4 regions of the Priestia sp. ABM2_011 genome follow, and region 1 is predicted to be linked to each of the others. Evidence: riboswitches for the same ligand, from Rfam matches in the RefSeq annotation. Region 1 holds a riboswitch; each other region holds the start of a gene.

The links. Region 1 has a riboswitch for cobalamin ahead of ACXAE4_RS03490 (ribonucleoside-diphosphate reductase subunit alpha). Riboswitches for the same ligand answer to the same signal wherever they lie in the genome.
Region 2: it holds a riboswitch for cobalamin, as region 1 does, so the genes downstream of both, nikA (nickel ABC transporter substrate-binding protein) here and ACXAE4_RS03490 (ribonucleoside-diphosphate reductase subunit alpha) in region 1, are expected to answer to the same signal.
Region 3: it holds a riboswitch for cobalamin, as region 1 does, so the genes downstream of both, ACXAE4_RS14705 ((2Fe-2S) ferredoxin domain-containing protein) here and ACXAE4_RS03490 (ribonucleoside-diphosphate reductase subunit alpha) in region 1, are expected to answer to the same signal.
Region 4: it holds a riboswitch for cobalamin, as region 1 does, so the genes downstream of both, ACXAE4_RS12865 (cobyric acid synthase) here and ACXAE4_RS03490 (ribonucleoside-diphosphate reductase subunit alpha) in region 1, are expected to answer to the same signal.

Annotation. Positions count from the first base shown of each region.
Region 1 covers NZ_JBSWUB010000001.1:641,089-645,480, reverse strand. Annotated here, with positions in the region: gene ACXAE4_RS03490 (ribonucleoside-diphosphate reductase subunit alpha) at 1-1,804, opposite strand, end outside; cobalamin riboswitch at 1,938-2,123, opposite strand; gene menC (o-succinylbenzoate synthase) at 2,402-3,505, opposite strand; gene ACXAE4_RS03480 (o-succinylbenzoate--CoA ligase) at 3,509-4,392, opposite strand, start outside.
Region 2 covers NZ_JBSWUB010000001.1:4,801,345-4,805,736, reverse strand. Annotated here, with positions in the region: gene ACXAE4_RS25280 (tautomerase family protein) at 1-60, shown strand, start outside; gene ftsZ (cell division protein FtsZ) at 420-1,424, shown strand; cobalamin riboswitch at 1,427-1,617, shown strand; gene nikA (nickel ABC transporter substrate-binding protein) at 1,762-3,303, shown strand; gene ACXAE4_RS25265 (GNAT family N-acetyltransferase) at 3,373-3,900, shown strand; gene ACXAE4_RS25260 (CitMHS family transporter) at 4,213-4,392, opposite strand, start outside.
Region 3 covers NZ_JBSWUB010000001.1:2,719,516-2,723,907, forward strand. Annotated here, with positions in the region: gene ACXAE4_RS14690 (cation:dicarboxylate symporter family transporter) at 1-152, shown strand, start outside; gene ACXAE4_RS14695 (M42 family metallopeptidase) at 260-1,297, shown strand; gene ACXAE4_RS14700 (hypothetical protein) at 1,650-1,808, shown strand; cobalamin riboswitch at 1,955-2,133, shown strand; cobalamin riboswitch at 2,252-2,431, shown strand; gene ACXAE4_RS14705 ((2Fe-2S) ferredoxin domain-containing protein) at 2,533-2,913, shown strand; gene cobJ (precorrin-3B C(17)-methyltransferase) at 2,927-4,392, shown strand, end outside.
Region 4 covers NZ_JBSWUB010000001.1:2,367,475-2,371,866, reverse strand. Annotated here, with positions in the region: gene ACXAE4_RS12870 (FecCD family ABC transporter permease) at 1-213, opposite strand, end outside; gene ACXAE4_RS12865 (cobyric acid synthase) at 419-1,945, opposite strand; cobalamin riboswitch at 2,038-2,217, opposite strand; gene ACXAE4_RS12860 (YdcF family protein) at 2,365-2,928, shown strand; gene ACXAE4_RS12855 (APC family permease) at 2,987-4,392, opposite strand, start outside.

The DNA.
Region 1 (4,392 bases):
CGCTCGTGTATTCACGTGTTTCAAAATAAGCGCCTGACTCAAAATCTGAGCCTTTAAATAATGGATATGCGCCTTTTTCTTTAGCTAAGTTCATGCTTGCCTGCACGGTTAAGTAAGAAATTTGTTCATACAATTCATCGCAATATGCTACCGCTTCATCTGTCTCCCATGCTATTTTCTTTAAGGCAAGCAAATGGTTCCAGCCAAATGTGCCAAGCCCTACTGCGCGGTACTTTTGATTCGTTAGCTTTGCTTGAAGTACCGGCAAATCATTTAACTCAATAACATTATCAAGCATGCGTACTTGAATTGGAATTAAACGTTCAAGTACATCTTCAGTTACGGCTCTCGCTAAGTTAATAGAAGAAAGATTACATACAACAAAATCGCCCGGATTCTTTGTAATAATAATTTTTCCGTCTTCCGTAATTTCCTCTGTTACGACCGTTGTACTTTGGTTTTGCGTGATTTCTGTACATAAGTTACTGCAGTAAATCATGCCCGCGTGTCGGTTTTGATTAGCTCGGTTAACCGTATCACGATAGAACATATAAGGAGTTCCGGTTTCAAGCTGCGAAAGCATAATGCGCTTGAAGATCTCAATAGCAGGCACTGTTTCTCTTGAAAGCTGTTCATTGTTTACACACTCAGCGTAACGAGTGCGGAACGAACCGCTGCCTTCTTCTTCATCATAAAAATCTTCTAACGAGTAGCCCATCAGCGTACGAACTTCGTGAGGATCGAATAAGTGCCAGTCTTCACGTGCTTCTACTTTTTCCATAAACAAATCTGGCAAACATACGCCAGTGAATAAATCATGCGTGCGCTGGCGTTCATCACCATTGTTCAAACGCGCGTCTAAGAATGAAAAAATGTCTTTATGCCAAACATCTAAATATACAGCAATAGCTCCTTGTCGTTGACCTAGCTGATCGACACTTACAGCCGTATTATTTAGCTGTTTCATCCATGGAATTGTTCCTGATGATACGCCTTTAAAACCTTTTATATCACTTCCTCGGCTTCTAATATGACCGAGGTAGACACCAATTCCGCCTCCATTTTTACTAAGCGTGGCCAAATCTGTATTGCTATCATAAATACCGCGTAAGCTGTCATCAATCGTATCAATAAAGCAGCTAGATAGCTGTCCGTAGCTCTTTCCTGCGTTTGAGAGTGTTGGTGTGGCAACCGTCATATATAGACTAGAAAGCGCCCAGTACGCTTCTTTTACTAATGCTGTTCGATTTTCTTTCTTTTCTTGAGACATCAGCGTCATAGCAATGATAAGAAAACGTTCTTGCGGTAATTCGTATACACGCTTATCATGTGATGTCGCTAAATAGCGATCTGCTAATGTCAGCAATCCAATGTATGTAAATAAACGATCGCGTTCAGGAATAATGACTGAAGCAATTTCATTAATTTCTTCTTCTGTATATGTTTTTAATAGCTGTTTATTATAAATGCCGATTTTTGTTAGTTCTTGAATAAGCTGATAAAACGAACCGTACTTCTCTTTTTTATCATAACCTCGGTTGTCCGCTGCTTTTCGATATAGTTCGTTTAAGTAGACGTCTGCCGCCACGTACGTCCAATCTGGTTCTTCCATTGAAATACGCTCTAGGGCTGCCAAAATTAGTACGTTTGCAACCTTTTCGTCCGTCATATTTTCCTTTACTGTAACAGTTTGAATAACCTTTTCCTCATACAAAGAAAAATCAAGTTGCGTAAATTCTTTTTTTAAACGTTCAATATATGCAGTTAATTCATGTAGAATTGTAGGCTTTAATGTATTCACCATAAATATGGCTCCTCTCTTCACTTCAAAATAAAAAATCGCTCACCGTACCTCGGTGAGCGAATAGAACGAAGATAGAAGAAGACACTAAGTCTTTTCTCAATCCTCGCTCTACCCTCTCACCTCCCGAAGAAGATAAAACGACATAAAAAAGGCAGGTCTCCTGACTTATGCTTCTTTTTACTTTAAGGCCTTCCCATGATGTTTACTCACAGTGGATCTCCTTATTTCATCAGCATTCACAGTTGCGGGGACAGCTTTGGATTTTCACCAAATTCCCTTTTAAGTCTTTTTATCAGACACCTTTTTCACTGGAAAACACAAAATATAGTATTTTATTATTGTTTAACAAACAACATATTGTGTTATGTTATAAACACATTATATAGGACAACTTAGAAAACTATCAACCTATTTTCAAAAATAATTTTGTTTTTTACGATAAAATCCTTCGACTTTTTTCATCAAACTACTCCATCATAACATGTTTTGACACGCTTGATGGAACAATGTGCTCTTTTTAAAAAATTTGTCCTATTTTTCTACTAAACATTGCCAACATCAATAAAAAAACCGTTTTTCATAAAAAACGGTTTTTAATTATTTGTATTCTTTTTCAAATGCTGTGATTGTTTTGATAAACTTTTTATCAATATCGTATCCTATCCCCGGTTTTTCCTTCACCTTTATTACTCCGGCTTCTACCTCTACTTCGGGCTTAATAATATCTTTTTCCCAATAGCGAGACGACGCAGAAATGTCACCTGGTATCGTGAAAGAAGGCAGTGTGGCAAGGGCGATGTTATGAGCTCGTGAAATCCCGGCTTCTAACATTCCGCCAACCCAAAGCCTTACACCGTGTAGGGCGCATAAATCATGAATTTTTTTTGCTACAGACATTCCGCCAACTCGACCGATTTTCACATTGATAATCTTGCAGCTTTTTTGTTCGATTGCATGACGTGCATCTTCATAGCTCACAATACTTTCATCTAAGCAAATCGGCGTCTTCATTTGCTTTTGTAATAATCGATGATCAAGGATATCATCCGAACTTAACGGCTGTTCGATCATCATTAAATTCAATTCATCTAGTTTTTTCAATGAATCACTATCGCTTAACGTATAGGCTGAATTGGCATCAGCCATAAGAGGAATGCTTGGAAATTCATCTCGAATTTGTTTCAGTAGCTCATAGTCAGCGCCTGGCTTAATTTTCACTTTAAAGCGCTTATAACCATCTTTCATATAAGTCTTTATTTGTTCTTTCATGATGGAAATATCATTTAAGCCAACTACCACTCCAGCTTCTACAGCAGGCCTTATTCCGCCAATTACTTCAGCTAAGGGCTTATTTTGGCGCTTTGCATACAAATCCCATACAGCACAGTCCAAAGCTGCTTTAGCCATGTTGTTCCGCTTTAGAGGTTTGAATAACTTTTGAACATCCTCTGGTTTTTGAAGCTGCTGGTGAAGAAGCGAAGGAATTAAAAAATCGTCTAACATATGAAAACATGTCTGAATCGTTTCTTCCGTATACCAAGGAGATGAAAAAGCAACGACTTCTCCCCATCCTGTAAATCCTTTTTCATCTTCTACTTCAAGCAAAATCAATTCTCGATCCTGGACCGTACCATAGCTTGTTGAAAAAGGAGAAAGAAGCTTCATGTCAATTTTATAAAGATGTACTTTTTTGATAATCATCGATTAAATCCCTTTCTGTATGAACGATGATAGCTTCCGGCGTATGATTTTATTAGAGGCCGTTCGCGGCAGCTCCTCTACTCGAACGAAATACTTTGGAAGTTTGTACTTTGCTAAAAATTGTTGAATGTGTAAAGATAACTCTTCATCTGAAACGTCTTCGTTTATAACAATGCATGCTGCAGGAACTTGTCCCCATTTTCCATCGGCTACTCCCGTTACACCGGCCTCTTTAACAGCGGGATGCTTCAACAAAACATTTTCAATTTCAGCTGGATATACATTTTCTCCACCTGAGATAATAAGGTCCGAACGTCTGTCTAATACATATAGAAAACCTTCTTCATCCACTTTCCCGATATCTCCTGTATAGAACCAGCCTTGTTGAAGGGCTTTTTTAGTAGCTTCAGGTTTATTTAAATATCCTTTTGTAACATTTGGACCTTTAACAATGATTTCTCCTGCTTCACGTGTTTCATTTCCATTCTCATCTACAATTTTCATTGCACACGGAAATAATGGTTTACCTGCTGATCCCAGTTTTCGCAAACTATCTTCAGGTGAAAGCGTAACGAACTGTGAAGATGTTTCTGTCATTCCATACGTTTGATAAACAGGAATTTCTTTATTCACACAAGCCTCTAAAATAGTAAGCGGTGCGGGTCCTCCTCCTAAAAGCATACAGCGAAATGTATTTGGGTATTTACGTTCAGCTAATTCATCCAGCATATTCGATAGCATGGAAGTGACAACCGAAATAATTGTTACTCCTTTGTTTTCAATGGCTTCATTCACCGCTCTTGCTTCAAATCGTTCTTCTAAAATGATTTTCATTCCGTAAAAGACGCTCCGCATTAAAATGGATAATCCGCTAATATGAAACAAAG
Region 2 (4,392 bases), 4.2 Mb from region 1:
GGTAATGCTGACTGGAGCTTTGGTATGGGAGAAGCTCAATTCTTAACTGGGAAATTATAAAATGGTTTATTATCTAGAGAAGCCCTTATTTCTAAGGGCTTTTTCTCATTTTGTCTATAAAAATATTATTCTCTTAGTCACATCTTACTCAAAATTAAATACAGACATCTGTCAAATGAATGATACAATAAGCTTATATGCCGTTTTGAGTGGGAAAACCAAAAAAGAGTTCGGCGTACTAACTTCAGAACAACAATAATTTTACATAAAGATGTAAAGATTTAAAGGTTAAAAGAGAAATGTATAAAATCTGTAAAACAAAAGAACAGTTACGCGTTAAACATAGGAGTAAAAGGTTCTTCACGTGTTTTTTCGGATAATAAGAGAAAGTAATTTTGATCATTGAGGAGGAACTTAGAATGTTTGGATTTGATGCAGATGTATCGCCATTAGTGCGAATTAAAGTAATTGGAGTCGGCGGTGGAGGAAATAACACCGTTAACCGTATGATTGAACATGGTGTACAAGGGGTAGAATTTATCGCCGTTAATACGGATGCTCAGGCGCTTAATTTATCTAAAGCAGATGTGAAAATGCAGATTGGTGCGGCATTAACGCGAGGATTAGGTGCAGGAGCTAATCCAGAAGTAGGAAGAGAAGCTGCAGAAGAAAGCAGAGAGCAAATTCAAGAAGTACTGCAAGGCGCAGATATGGTATTCGTAACAGCTGGCATGGGGGGAGGCACTGGTACTGGAGCAGCTCCGGTTATTGCCCAAATTGCCCGTGAACTAAATGCTTTAACAATTGGAGTAGTTACTCGCCCTTTCAAGTTTGAAGGAAATAAACGTACCAAGCAAGCAGTAGGCGGTATTACTGCGATGAATGAATCGGTAGATACCCTTATTGTCATTCCAAACGACCGCTTGCTTGAAATCGTTGATAAAAAGACACCTATGCTTGAAGCATTCCGTGAAGCAGATAATGTTCTTCGCCAAGGTATTCAAGGTATTTCAGATTTAATCGCTGTTCCGGGGCTGATTAACCTTGACTTTGCTGATGTAAAAACAATTATGTCTAATCAAGGATTTGCGCTTATGGGTATCGGACGAGCTTCGGGATCAGATCGAGCAATTGAAGCAGCGAAAAAAGCGATTTCTAGTCCGCTGCTAGATGCATCGATTGATGGAGCAAGAGGCGTGCTGCTGAACATTACGAGCGGCAGCAGCCTGAGTCTTTACGAAGTACAGGAAGCAGCAGATATTGTCACGTCCGCTTCTGATCAGGACTTAAATATGATTTTTGGATCTGTGATTAATGAAGATTTAAAGGACGAAATGATGGTAACCGTTATTGCCACTGGATTTGATGATGAAGATATTTCACCATCAGCTTCCACTTCTAGAGTTTCAAGAGCACGCTACTAAATTAAATAACCAGCTTTTATGGTGGCAATTGTTTTTCAATTGCCTTAAAAGGGAATCCGGTGAAAATCCGGAGCGGTCCCGCCACTGTAACAAGGAGCCTTATGTCAAAAAGCCACTGTCTATTTAGAGACGGGAAGGCGGTATAAGGCAATGACTTGAAGCCAGGAGACCTGCCATAAATCGCAGCACACAATAACCTACGAGGATAGGGAGGTGTTTTGGCAGAATCAAAAATACGATAAACAAGGGATACGTTTATCTGAATTTGTTGTGAAGGCAAGCACTTCTTTTTAGAAGTGCTTTTTTTTGTGTATTAAAATAGAAGGTGGAAAAATGAATGATAAATAATAAAAAACTTGTATCTATGATATTTCTCGTGTTACTTTGCCTCACTGCTTGCGCTCCTAATGAAGAGAGCGTAAGTATAAAAGAAAGAAAGAAAACGGATAAAAGTGTGACGTTTTTATTTAATTTTACATCTGCAACGCTTGATCCTCATACGGACGATAATTATACAGCAGTTCGTGGGGGAGTAGGGGAGACGCTTGTTAAAATCAACGACGATTTAAAAATAAAGCCTTGGCTTGCTGAAAAGTGGGAAACGAAAGATAACGGCCTTACATGGACATTTATGATAAGAAAGAACATCACGTTTCAAAATGGAAAAGCGCTGGATGCAAATGCCGTTAAATCTTCTCTTCAAAGAACGATAGACCAAAGTTATGCGATGAAAAACGCTTTAAATATTAAAGAAATGAAAGCGAACAGTCATGCGCTGACAATTACATTAAAAGAACCAATGCCTAAATTTCCTTCTGAATTAGTGCATCCAAATACAGCTATTATAGATGTTGATGCTTCTAATATAGCTAAGAAGCCCATTGGTACGGGTCCATTTCGCGTCTTGTCTTTTGATCAAGGAAATCAAGTGAAATTAGAAAGATATGAAAATTATTGGGGTGGAAAAGTGAAATTGAAAAGTGCGATCTTTGGATTTAACGAAGATGCTAATGCGCGAGTTGCTGCTCTTCAATCTGGAACAGCCGATATTATTTATCGCCCGCCTTTAGAAAGCTTGGGCACTTTACAAACAGATCCGTCTTTTAAAGTAAGTGGAGTACCTAGTGTGCGCACCCATTTATTGCTTTACAATCAAACCAATGACGCATTAAAAGACGAAAATGTAAGAAAAGCTATCGATACCTTATTGAACCGAAAAGAAATTGTTAGCAGCATCATGAACAATCAAGCGGCAGCGGCTCGAGGTCCATTTTTACCCCAATTTCCTTTTGCTGATAGTACTGCTAATGAGCAAAGAGGTATGACATCTGCTAAAAAATATTTAGAGAAAGCAGGCTATCAAATCAAAAATGACAAAGCAATCAAAAATGGAAAGCCACTATCGCTCTCTCTTGTCACATACAGTTCTTTGCCAGAACTGCCTTTAATTGCTCAGCTTATACAGTCTAATGCCAAAGAGTTAGGAATTACTATTAAGATTCACCTAGTTGAAGATAGCGATGAATATGTAATGGCAAAAGATGATTGGGATTTAGCATTGTACAGCCTTATCACAGCACCTAGAGGAGATGCCAGTTATTATTTAAGTACGAACTATTTGCCCGGCGGTGGTTTAAATGCCAGCCGGATTAATGATGATACGCTAACAAAAATGATAGAACAGTTAAATTCAACAGTAGATGACGCAAAACGAGATCAGTTAGCCAAACAAGCAACCGCTTTGATTAATAGAAAAATGCTGACGTCATCGATTGTACATCCAAACATTGTTGTTGCTTATAATCAAAAAGTGAAAAACTGGACAACACATCCAAGCGAGTATTATATGCTGACTCAGCATTTAGACGTAACGCCGTAGTTAACATTGCAGCATAAGCAGAGAAAAGAAAAAGTATACAATGATCGTTAAAAGGATGTGACAGTAAACGTGCAAGAAGTACAAATGTATCAAATTAAAGAAGTAAAAGAAAAGGATGCTGAAGTGATTCAGTTTGTCATGAATATGCGGAATGAGCTATTTCCTATGCTGGAAAAAAATCAGCTTCCTGTGGATTTGCTTCATTTTAATGAACATTACGTTCAAGCGAAAGACGCTGCTTTTTTTGCAGCTGTTACGGAAAATCAACAAGTAATTGGAACCATTGGTTTATACGCTTACGATGGACGGTTTCATGCATTAAAAGAGCGATATGAACATAGAACTGCAGCTGAGATTGTAAAATGCTATGTCGATCCAGCGTACCGGCGTCTAGGCATTGGACAGCAGCTGTTAAAAGCAGTTGAACAATTTGCCCAAAGTCATTTTTATGACACGCTGTATCTGCATACTCATCCTTTTTTACCTGGCGCTATTCCTTTTTGGGCTTCACAAGGCTTTATCAAAAGGCTAGCTGAACAGGATGAACCATGGAATACGCTGCACATGGACAGAAAAATACAACGAGTCGTAACGTAACGAGATCATACAGTAATTACCATGGAATCTGTATATGGGCTCAGGCTATAATGAACGTAACTTACATTTATAGCCTGTAGGGCAAGTCCTTACAGAAAAGAACCACGTTTCGAATTGGCTGAAACGTGGTTCTTTTCTGTAAAAAACAAGTAACAAAATATTTTTAAAAATATATATGAAATCGCTTTCAAAATAATGAAATATATTATATAATTACTAGTGTTGTGTTGTACTTTGTTAGTGTTAAATCAATATCCTACATGTGTGAGCCGATTGCCTTATGGTAGTCGGCTTCCTTTTTATGGTAGGATTCTAAAATGAAATAGCATTCGTTAAAATGGCTGTAATCGTCATGACAATAGTTGTCCCAAAGGCCCACTTGAAAAGAAACTTTTGATGCTCGCCGAAATCTACTTCAACCAGCCCAATCAGAATGAAAGTAGCGGGTACTAAAGGAGATAGAGGAAACCCAGTTGTGGAATGTCCCAATAA
Region 3 (4,392 bases), 2.1 Mb from region 1:
GAATTGACCGCATTCTTGATATGATGCGTACCACAGTTAACGTAGTAGGAAATGCTTTAGCTGCAATTGTAATGTCCAAGTCTGAAGGCGAGTTTGATAAGCAAAAATCATTAAATTACACAAATGAATTAAAGAAATCAAACATAGCTTAAAACAAAAAAGCCGGGCAGCTGCCTGGCTTTTTTGTTTGGAGCTGCCTGTTATCTTTTTTGAAACATATGGTAAAATAAAAGAAATGAGAGACAAAGGAAGTGTCATAATGACGGAAACTGTTCAGTTAATTAAAAAGCTTGTTTCGATTCCCAGTCCTTCTGGAAATACAGAAAAGGTGATTTCATTTGTCGAAGACTATGTAAAAGAGCTAAATATTCAAACGTATCGCAATCGAAAAGGAGGCTTAGTCGCTACCATTCCCGGTAAAGATACGGATCATCACCGCATGCTGACGGCTCATGTCGATACATTAGGTGCTATGGTAAAAGAAATCAAACCGAGTGGACGTCTGAAAATCGACTTGATTGGAGGGTTCCGCTACAATTCCATTGAAGGAGAATATTGTGAAATCGAAACGTCAGCAGGAGAAGTATTTACAGGGACCATCCTTATGCATCAAACATCTGTTCATGTGTATAAAGATGCAGGTAAAGCTGAGCGAAATCAAGATAATATAGAAATTCGATTGGATGAAAAAGTACATAGCGCAGAAGATGTTCGCAGTCTTGGAATTGAAGTCGGCGACTTTGTTTCGTTTGATCCTCGTGTAGAAATAACAAAAAGCGGTTTTATTAAATCTCGTCATCTCGATGATAAAGCAAGCGTAGCTTTATTGCTTCAGCTCATGAAAACAATTCAAGAAGAGCAGATCGAACTGCCATACACTACGCACTTTCTTATTTCAAATAATGAAGAAATTGGATACGGAGGAAATTCTAATATTACGCCTCAAACGGTAGAATACTTAGCGGTTGATATGGGTGCCATGGGAGATGGACAATCTACTGATGAATACACCGTGTCTATTTGTGTAAAAGATTCAAGCGGCCCATATCATTACGGTTTGAGAAAGCATTTGGTGGAGCTAGCTAAGCAGCATGATATTCAGTACAAATTAGATATTTATCCGTTTTACGGATCAGATGCTTCTGCTGCTATTCGTGCCGGGCATGACATCGTACACGGCTTAATTGGTCCAGGAATTGATTCTTCTCATGCGTTTGAGAGAACGCATCAAGATTCATTAAACCATACGTACAAGCTTCTTTACCACTATGTGCAATCGAACATGGTTCTGCTTTAAGAAAGGAATATTTAATTAGTGTATTTTTATGCAAAACAAAGAGCAGGACGGGACTGTGATGTCTGTACTTTCCTTTCCTAAAAAAGAAGCCGGCTGTCCGGCTTCTTTTTTTAATAAATACTATATATTTTTTTACTGGTGAAGCAACAGTTGGTAAAAAAAGCACCTTTTTTAAAGAGGTATAATACGGCTTAAACCTTTTGTACATTTTGTTCATTTACAGAAGTTAAAATGTTTTTAAATTTTTAAAAGTTTCTTGTGACAAGTTTTGTAGAATGGGTTTTCAAAAGGATATGGTTTCGTCATAATGTGGATATAGCGATCACTACAATAATCGGAGGCGAATCTTTTCATGTGGGTACTGACGGTATATGCTGGAAAAGAAATGAAAATGTTTGAATTTGAAACTGAAACGCAGGCGAGAGAAGCTTTTGCAAAAACAAATGGCTGTAAAGTTCTTTCAGAAGTCGTGTATTATAATGATCCTCATTTAACATTAGTAGCTATATAATGAAAAAACAAGAGCTGACTTTATGCTCTTGTTTTTTCATAGCTTCTTGTATCTTACGAAAAGAATAGAGTTGAAATAAAAAAAAATGTACGCTATGATATGGTAGTTACTTCTATTATTCTGATAGTTTAAAAGGTTCATATATATCAAACAGCAACAGTAAAGATGCCAAGAAGGCTTAATAGGGAAACTGGTGAAAGACCAGTACTGCCCCCGCAACTGTAAGTGTGGACGAACGAGTATAACCACTGTGGAAAAATCACGGGAAGGTTCTCAAGTAGAATGATACACAAGTCAGGAGACCTGTCTTTATTGTGAAGTTTCTATTTCTCCGGGGAGCGGGAAGGGAAACGTTGGCTTAAAGTGGCATTCGTGTACACTTTTATTCTGACGTTTTACCCGCTCGCATATTAGCGAAGCGGGTTTTTCTCGTAGCACAAAACTACATATCGTGCAAAAAAGGTGCGCAATGTTCACATTGCGTTAAATGGGAAGTCTGGTGTGAAGCCAGCGCGGTACCCGCCACTGTGAAGAGGAGCTGATTGCATATGCCACTGTATTCGGGAAGGCGCAATCAAGTGATGAATCGAAGTCAGGAAACCAGCCTTTTTCTAATGCGAAGCTTACCCTACGGGATATAGGTGGAAGTGCAAAAACTTAGTTTGAATTTTTCTGCGCCTCTATCATTGATAGAGGCGTTTTTTTAGTAAAGGAGCGAATAAGTGTGACGACGTGGAACTTAAATGGAACAAAACATCACGTATTGATTTGTAATGGAAGCAGCTGTATGAGAAAAGGTGGAGAAGAAGCCACGCAAGCTATTCGAAATAAAGTGACTGAACTGAATCTAGATGAAGCGGTTCACACAACCCGTACGCGCTGTAACGGAAGGTGCAAAGATGCTCCTGTAGCTATCGTGTACCCTTCAGGAGATTGGTACAAGCAGGTCACTGAAAACGTAGCTCATCGAATTGTTGAAGAACATTTAGCAGGAGGCTGCAGTATAAAGGAATCACTTATTTATGAATATGATCAAAACGGTTTTGTTTCTCCGGAAAAGAGTGACTCCATAGAAGGAATTGACAAAGTAAAAAGTAACGCATAAAGGAGGAGCTAGCATGAAAGGTAAACTGTTAGTTATTGGATTCGGCCCAGGAAGCTTTGAACATATTACACAGCGAGCAAGAGAAGCCATTCAAGAAAGTGATATGATCATTGGTTATAAAACCTATGTGGAATTAATTCAAGGACTATTAACGAATCAGCAAATTATTAGTACAGGAATGACCGAAGAAGTAAGCCGTGCACAAGAAGCCGTAAAGCAAGCTGAAGCGGGAAAAACCGTGGCGGTCATTTCAAGCGGAGATGCAGGAGTATACGGAATGGCCGGCCTTGTGTATGAAGTGTTGATTGAAAAAGGATGGAAAAAAGAAACGGGCGTAGAGCTGGAAGTGATTCCTGGCATTTCGGCTATTAATTCATGCGCATCCCTCCTTGGGGCGCCCGTGATGCATGATGCCTGTACGATTAGTTTAAGTGACCACCTTACGCCTTGGGAGTTAATCGAAAAACGAATCGAAGCAGCTGCACAAGCAGATTTTGTAGTAGCTTTTTATAATCCGAAAAGCGGAAGACGCACAAGACAAATTGTGGAAGCGCAAAGGATTTTATTAAAATACCGTTCCCCCGATACGCCTGTTGGTCTTGTGAAAAGCGCTTATCGTGACCGTGAAGAAGTGGTAATGACCAATTTAAAAGACATGTTAAATCATGAAATAGGCATGCTGACTACCGTTGTTGTCGGAAATTCATCTACGTTCTTTTACGATGACTTAATGATTACACCGCGCGGGTATCAGCGTAAATATACCCTCAACCAAACAGAGCAGCCGCTAAGACCGCATCAGCGACTTCGAAAAGAAGCAGAACCATGGGCTCTTGATCAAGAGGAGACTGTAAAGCAAACGGCTTCAGCTATTGAAGATGTTCAGAACACAAAAGAAGAAAAAGCAGCTTCACGAGCTCTGGCAGAAGAAGCGCTTCAAGCAATTTTAGGTGAAACTACTTCACCGGTCGTACACCAGCCAATTGAGTCTATTTTTGAAGTGGCAGTTAGTCCAGGGCTTGCAAATAAGAAGTTTACGCCCGTTCAAATGACAACACTAGCAGAAGTTGTTGGTGAAAAAGGTACGATGGAGTATACGCCTGACCATCAAATCAAACTGCAAATTCCAACGGCTCAGCCAGATGTGATTATTAAAAAGCTCCAATCAGCTTCCTTTTTACTATCTCCAGTCGGAGACGTGTTTACAATTAAAGCGTGTGATTTTTGTGATGGAGAAAAAAGTGACGCCATCCCGCATACGGAACAATTACAAAAGCGTCTCGGTGGAATGGACATGCCAAAAGAGCTGAAGCTTGGTATTAATGGATGCGGTATGGCCTGTTACGGTGCTGTTCAAGAAGATATCGGCATTGTCTACAGAAAAGGTGCGTTTGACTTATTTTTAGGGGCTAAAACGGTTGGACGAAACGCCCATTCAGGTCAAATTGTGGCGGAAGGCATAGCGCCCGATGACATTGT
Region 4 (4,392 bases), 1.7 Mb from region 1:
AAAACGAATTTGCCAAATGATTAAATCCATGTTTTCCGGACCATGATATAAGGATAGTCCGGTAAGGTGGCCAATAATAATTTTGATTGTATCTCCTACGGTTAACGAAACTGTACCAATAAATACTCCCATAATCACCGAAGTACATACAATAAATAAACTGACTATGTATAAAATAGATGCTTTGTTTAAAAAAATACGTTTAAAAATCAATACTTTCAGCTCCTCTAGGAAACGAGGCGTGATGTTTTACATTACATTAACCATTCATTTTCCTGTCCATAAACCATGTTTCCATCCTACATAGTATTGGAAACAATCATCTTTTATTTGTTACGAGTGCTAGACTGTTGAACTAGGCAACGTAGAATAGCGTACTAAAGTTCTCGGTGAAAAAACAAGCGAAAACCTCTACAAGCTACACTTTTTGTGCTTGCTCCGGGCTTTTATAGTTGTCTATTAAATGATACAGCTTTTCCATATCTACAGCTTCTCTCACATATGCTGCTGCTTTTGAAAAAGACTCCTCTTTTTGCAGGCGACTGTTGAATGTATCCGTAATAGGCGGCAATTTTTTATGTTTACGAATTTGATTAAGCAAAGCTCTGCGCAAAGCATCGTTATGAAACACATCATGAACATACGTGCCAATGATGTTGTCTTTAACCGTTCCTTCTTTTTGATCATCTACCACCGCAAAGGCTTCCGTCATGCTTTTAGAAATCGTCTTTCCCATATGAATTTCATAGCCTTCAATTGAAACCTTCTCACTCTCTAACTGAACATATCCAGAAACTCTTTCTGTTTTTTTGCTGGTTGTCATAACGGTTTCCACTGGAAGCAAACACAGCCCTTTAATAGATTCAATCCGGGACTCTACTGCATCGGGGTCCGTAATTGTCTCGCCTAACATTTGATATCCCCCGCAGATGCCAATAACGTGAGCGTTCGTTGCGTTCAAGACTTGATTAATGGCTAGATCCAGGCCGCTTTCTTGTAAAAACTGCGCATCTTCAATCGTATTTTTGCTTCCTGGTAAAACAATTAAATCAGGCGTACCTAGTTGTGATGGCTTGGTTACAAGTCTCACATGACAGTCTTCTTCTAAGCTTAGAGGATCAATGTCCGTAAAATTTGAGATGCGAGGATACGAGATAACCGCAATATCGATTTCTTTTAACGGATTCACAAGCGTTGAGTAATTTCTGAGTGATAGCGAATCTTCAGCGTCAATTTCCACGTCGTGCATATAAGGAATCACTCCTAGTACCGGAACTCCCGTGTATTCTTCAAACCACTTCAACCCCGGTTTTAAAAGCTCTAAGTCTCCTCGGAATTTATTGATTAACACTCCAATTACTCTAGGTTTATGTTCATCTGGAAGCAATTGAAGAGTACCCACCAGACTCGCAAAAACCCCTCCTTTATCAATATCTCCTACTAACACAACAGGCGCTTGGGCTATCTTTGCTACGCGCATATTTACCAGTTCCCGATCGTTCAAATTGACTTCAGCAGGACTTCCAGCACCTTCAATCACAATTCGATCATAATGACTGGCAAGCTCTTTATAAGACTCAGTGATAACGTTCAAACCTTCATTAAAAAATTCTTGCCGATACTGAAAAGCAAACATATTACGAAGCGGCTTTCCATGAACGACAATTTGAGATTCATGATCACGAGTTGGTTTAATTAAAATAGGGTTCATATTAGTTGTTGCTTCTACTCCAGCAGCTTCTGCTTGAATTCCCTGCGCTCTGCCAATTTCTTTTCCATCCATTGTAATGTATGAATTGAGCGCCATGTTTTGCGATTTAAACGGTGCAGTTTGATAGCCGTCTTCTTTAAAAATACGGCAAAATGCTGTAGCAATCATGCTTTTTCCAGCGTCTGAATGCGTTCCTTGAATCATAAGAGGTTTTCCTTTTTTCACTTTATCCACTCCCTACCACATAAAAAAACCTTAACTGTAAAAGTCAAGGTTTGGTCATGCGCTCATTAACACATTGTCTTGACTTATTTCTCCCACCGAAAAATAAGGGGTTTTTAAAAGCAGGTCTCCTGGCTTATGCTTCATTTTACTTCTGCACCCTTCCTAGTTTGACTAGTGGGTCTTTGCAGGTTCATCCACATTTACAGTAGCGGGGGCTGCACCGGATTCTCACCGATTTCCCTATTATCCTCCTTAGAGGCACTTTTAAAATCATTTATTCTTTATTGTAACGAATTTTATAGCCATTCACAATAACGATTTTCTTCTATTATTATATATTACTGTGTTTATACTTATTTGGGTCTCGTATGCTATAATAACAATTATTTTCCAAACATCTTATGAAATAGCTAGGAAGGTGCTCACAGTTGAAGAAAAAAATGATTTATACCTTTATTGGTTCGCTTGTTCTTTATATAGTAATTATATCTTTTTGTATGTATCAAACTGCTCACAAGTCTGTTCCACAAAACGCAGATTATGTCCTCGTTTTAGGTTCTAAAGTAGATGGTGATCAAATGTCTCCTAGTTTAAAAGAGCGAGCAAAAACAGCTTTATCTTATTTAAAGACTCATAAACAAACAAAAGTTATCGTAACGGGTGGAAAAGGATCTGATGAAGAAATTTCTGAAGCAGAGGCAGCCTACCGTTTTCTACGAAAAGCAGGAATTAAAAAGAATCGAATTATAAAAGAGGGTCAGTCAACTTCTACTTTTGAGAATTTTACTTTCACCAAAAAGAAAGTTGATATTCAAGATAAACGAATCGTGCTTGTTAGCAGTGATTTTCATCTGTTTCGCGCTTCTATTATTGCAAAGCGCCAAGGTTTTGATGTTTATCCTTTAGGCGCAAAGACACCAAATTCAATTAAACTTCAAGCCTACTTTCGTGAGTATGCTGCTATATTAAAAACATGGCTGTTTGATAAATAAATAGAGTACACGCCTATACAAACGAAAAACACGGCATGAATTCATGCCGTGTTTTTTATTAATCATCTGTATCGATAACTGCTTTTGGTAAACCTGTGTATTTCGCCCAGTAGAAAATACCGAGTGAAACAAGAGCAATTAAAATTAAGTCAAGTGGGTTGCTTAACACACCTTGTCCTCCACCAAATGAACCTAGATAAGAGATAACAAGCATAATAATATAATAAGCAACTAGCCACCAAGCAGATTTAAGCTGCTGTGCAAATTTCACAACGTCAGTTGGTACGTATTTCTTAAACGCTACGTAGATAACAACCATTAGAAGCTGTGATCCTAGCAGCCAAGAAATTGTTGTCCATCCTGACCAGTATACGATGTATGAACAGAAGATAAATGAAACAGGAGCAATAATGCTCATGCCTTTTAATTTGAAAGGTTTTTTAAGATCTTTTGCATTTACTCTGAATGCTGCAGCTGAAATTGGTGCGATAGCATAAGACAGAATAAGTGCTACTGAACATACGTTTACTAGCGCTTCCCAAGAAGGAAATGGCAGTGTCCAGAATACGGACATTCCAAATGATAGCCATAGTGACGCACGTGGAATTCCTGTTTTCTTATCTACTTTTGAGAAACGTTTAAATAGTGTTCCATTACGAGACCAAGCATAAACTAGACGAGAAGTTGTATTCATAAAGATGTTTCCGTTACCGCCTGGTGATAAAATAGCATCAAAAATAACAAGCGTTACTAACCAGCCAAGGCCTAAAATAAGTGCAATATCTTTAAATGGTAAAGAGAATTGCTCTTGAATTGTTCCCCATCCTCCTGATAGCATATCAGCCGGGATGTTACCGATGAACAATACTTGCAGTGCTGTGTAAATAATCGCTGAAAGTACAATACAGATAATTAGCGCGATTGGAATATTACGCTGCGGATTTTTAACTTCACTGGCTACCGAAACAATAGGGTGAAGTCCTAAGTAAGCAAACATAACGCCACCTGTTGAAATGGCTGCTTGAATACCATTAAAACCAAACGGAGCAAAATCGCCAGTTGTAAAGTTAGCTGATTTGAAGTGATAAGCTAACACGACGATAATTGTAAGAGGAACCGCATATTTAAACACAGATATAATGACATTTGACTTAGCAAATGCTTTTACACTTACGTAGTTAATAATGAAAAATAGTGTTAATAACGCGAACTGGAATAGCCATCCAATCGTTGTAGGCGATTCAGAACCATGTTTAGTTAGACCAGGAATCCATACAGCAACATACTGACGTACAGCTGTTACCTCAATGGCAATTAAACTTGTATAAGCAATAATGGTAATGAATGAAATTAAGTAACCTACTAAATGACCATGTGAATAAACCGGATAACGGATAATTCCACCGGTACGCGGCAGCGCTGCTCCAAGTTCAGCATACACTAAGCCGATAAGTAAAATAATGA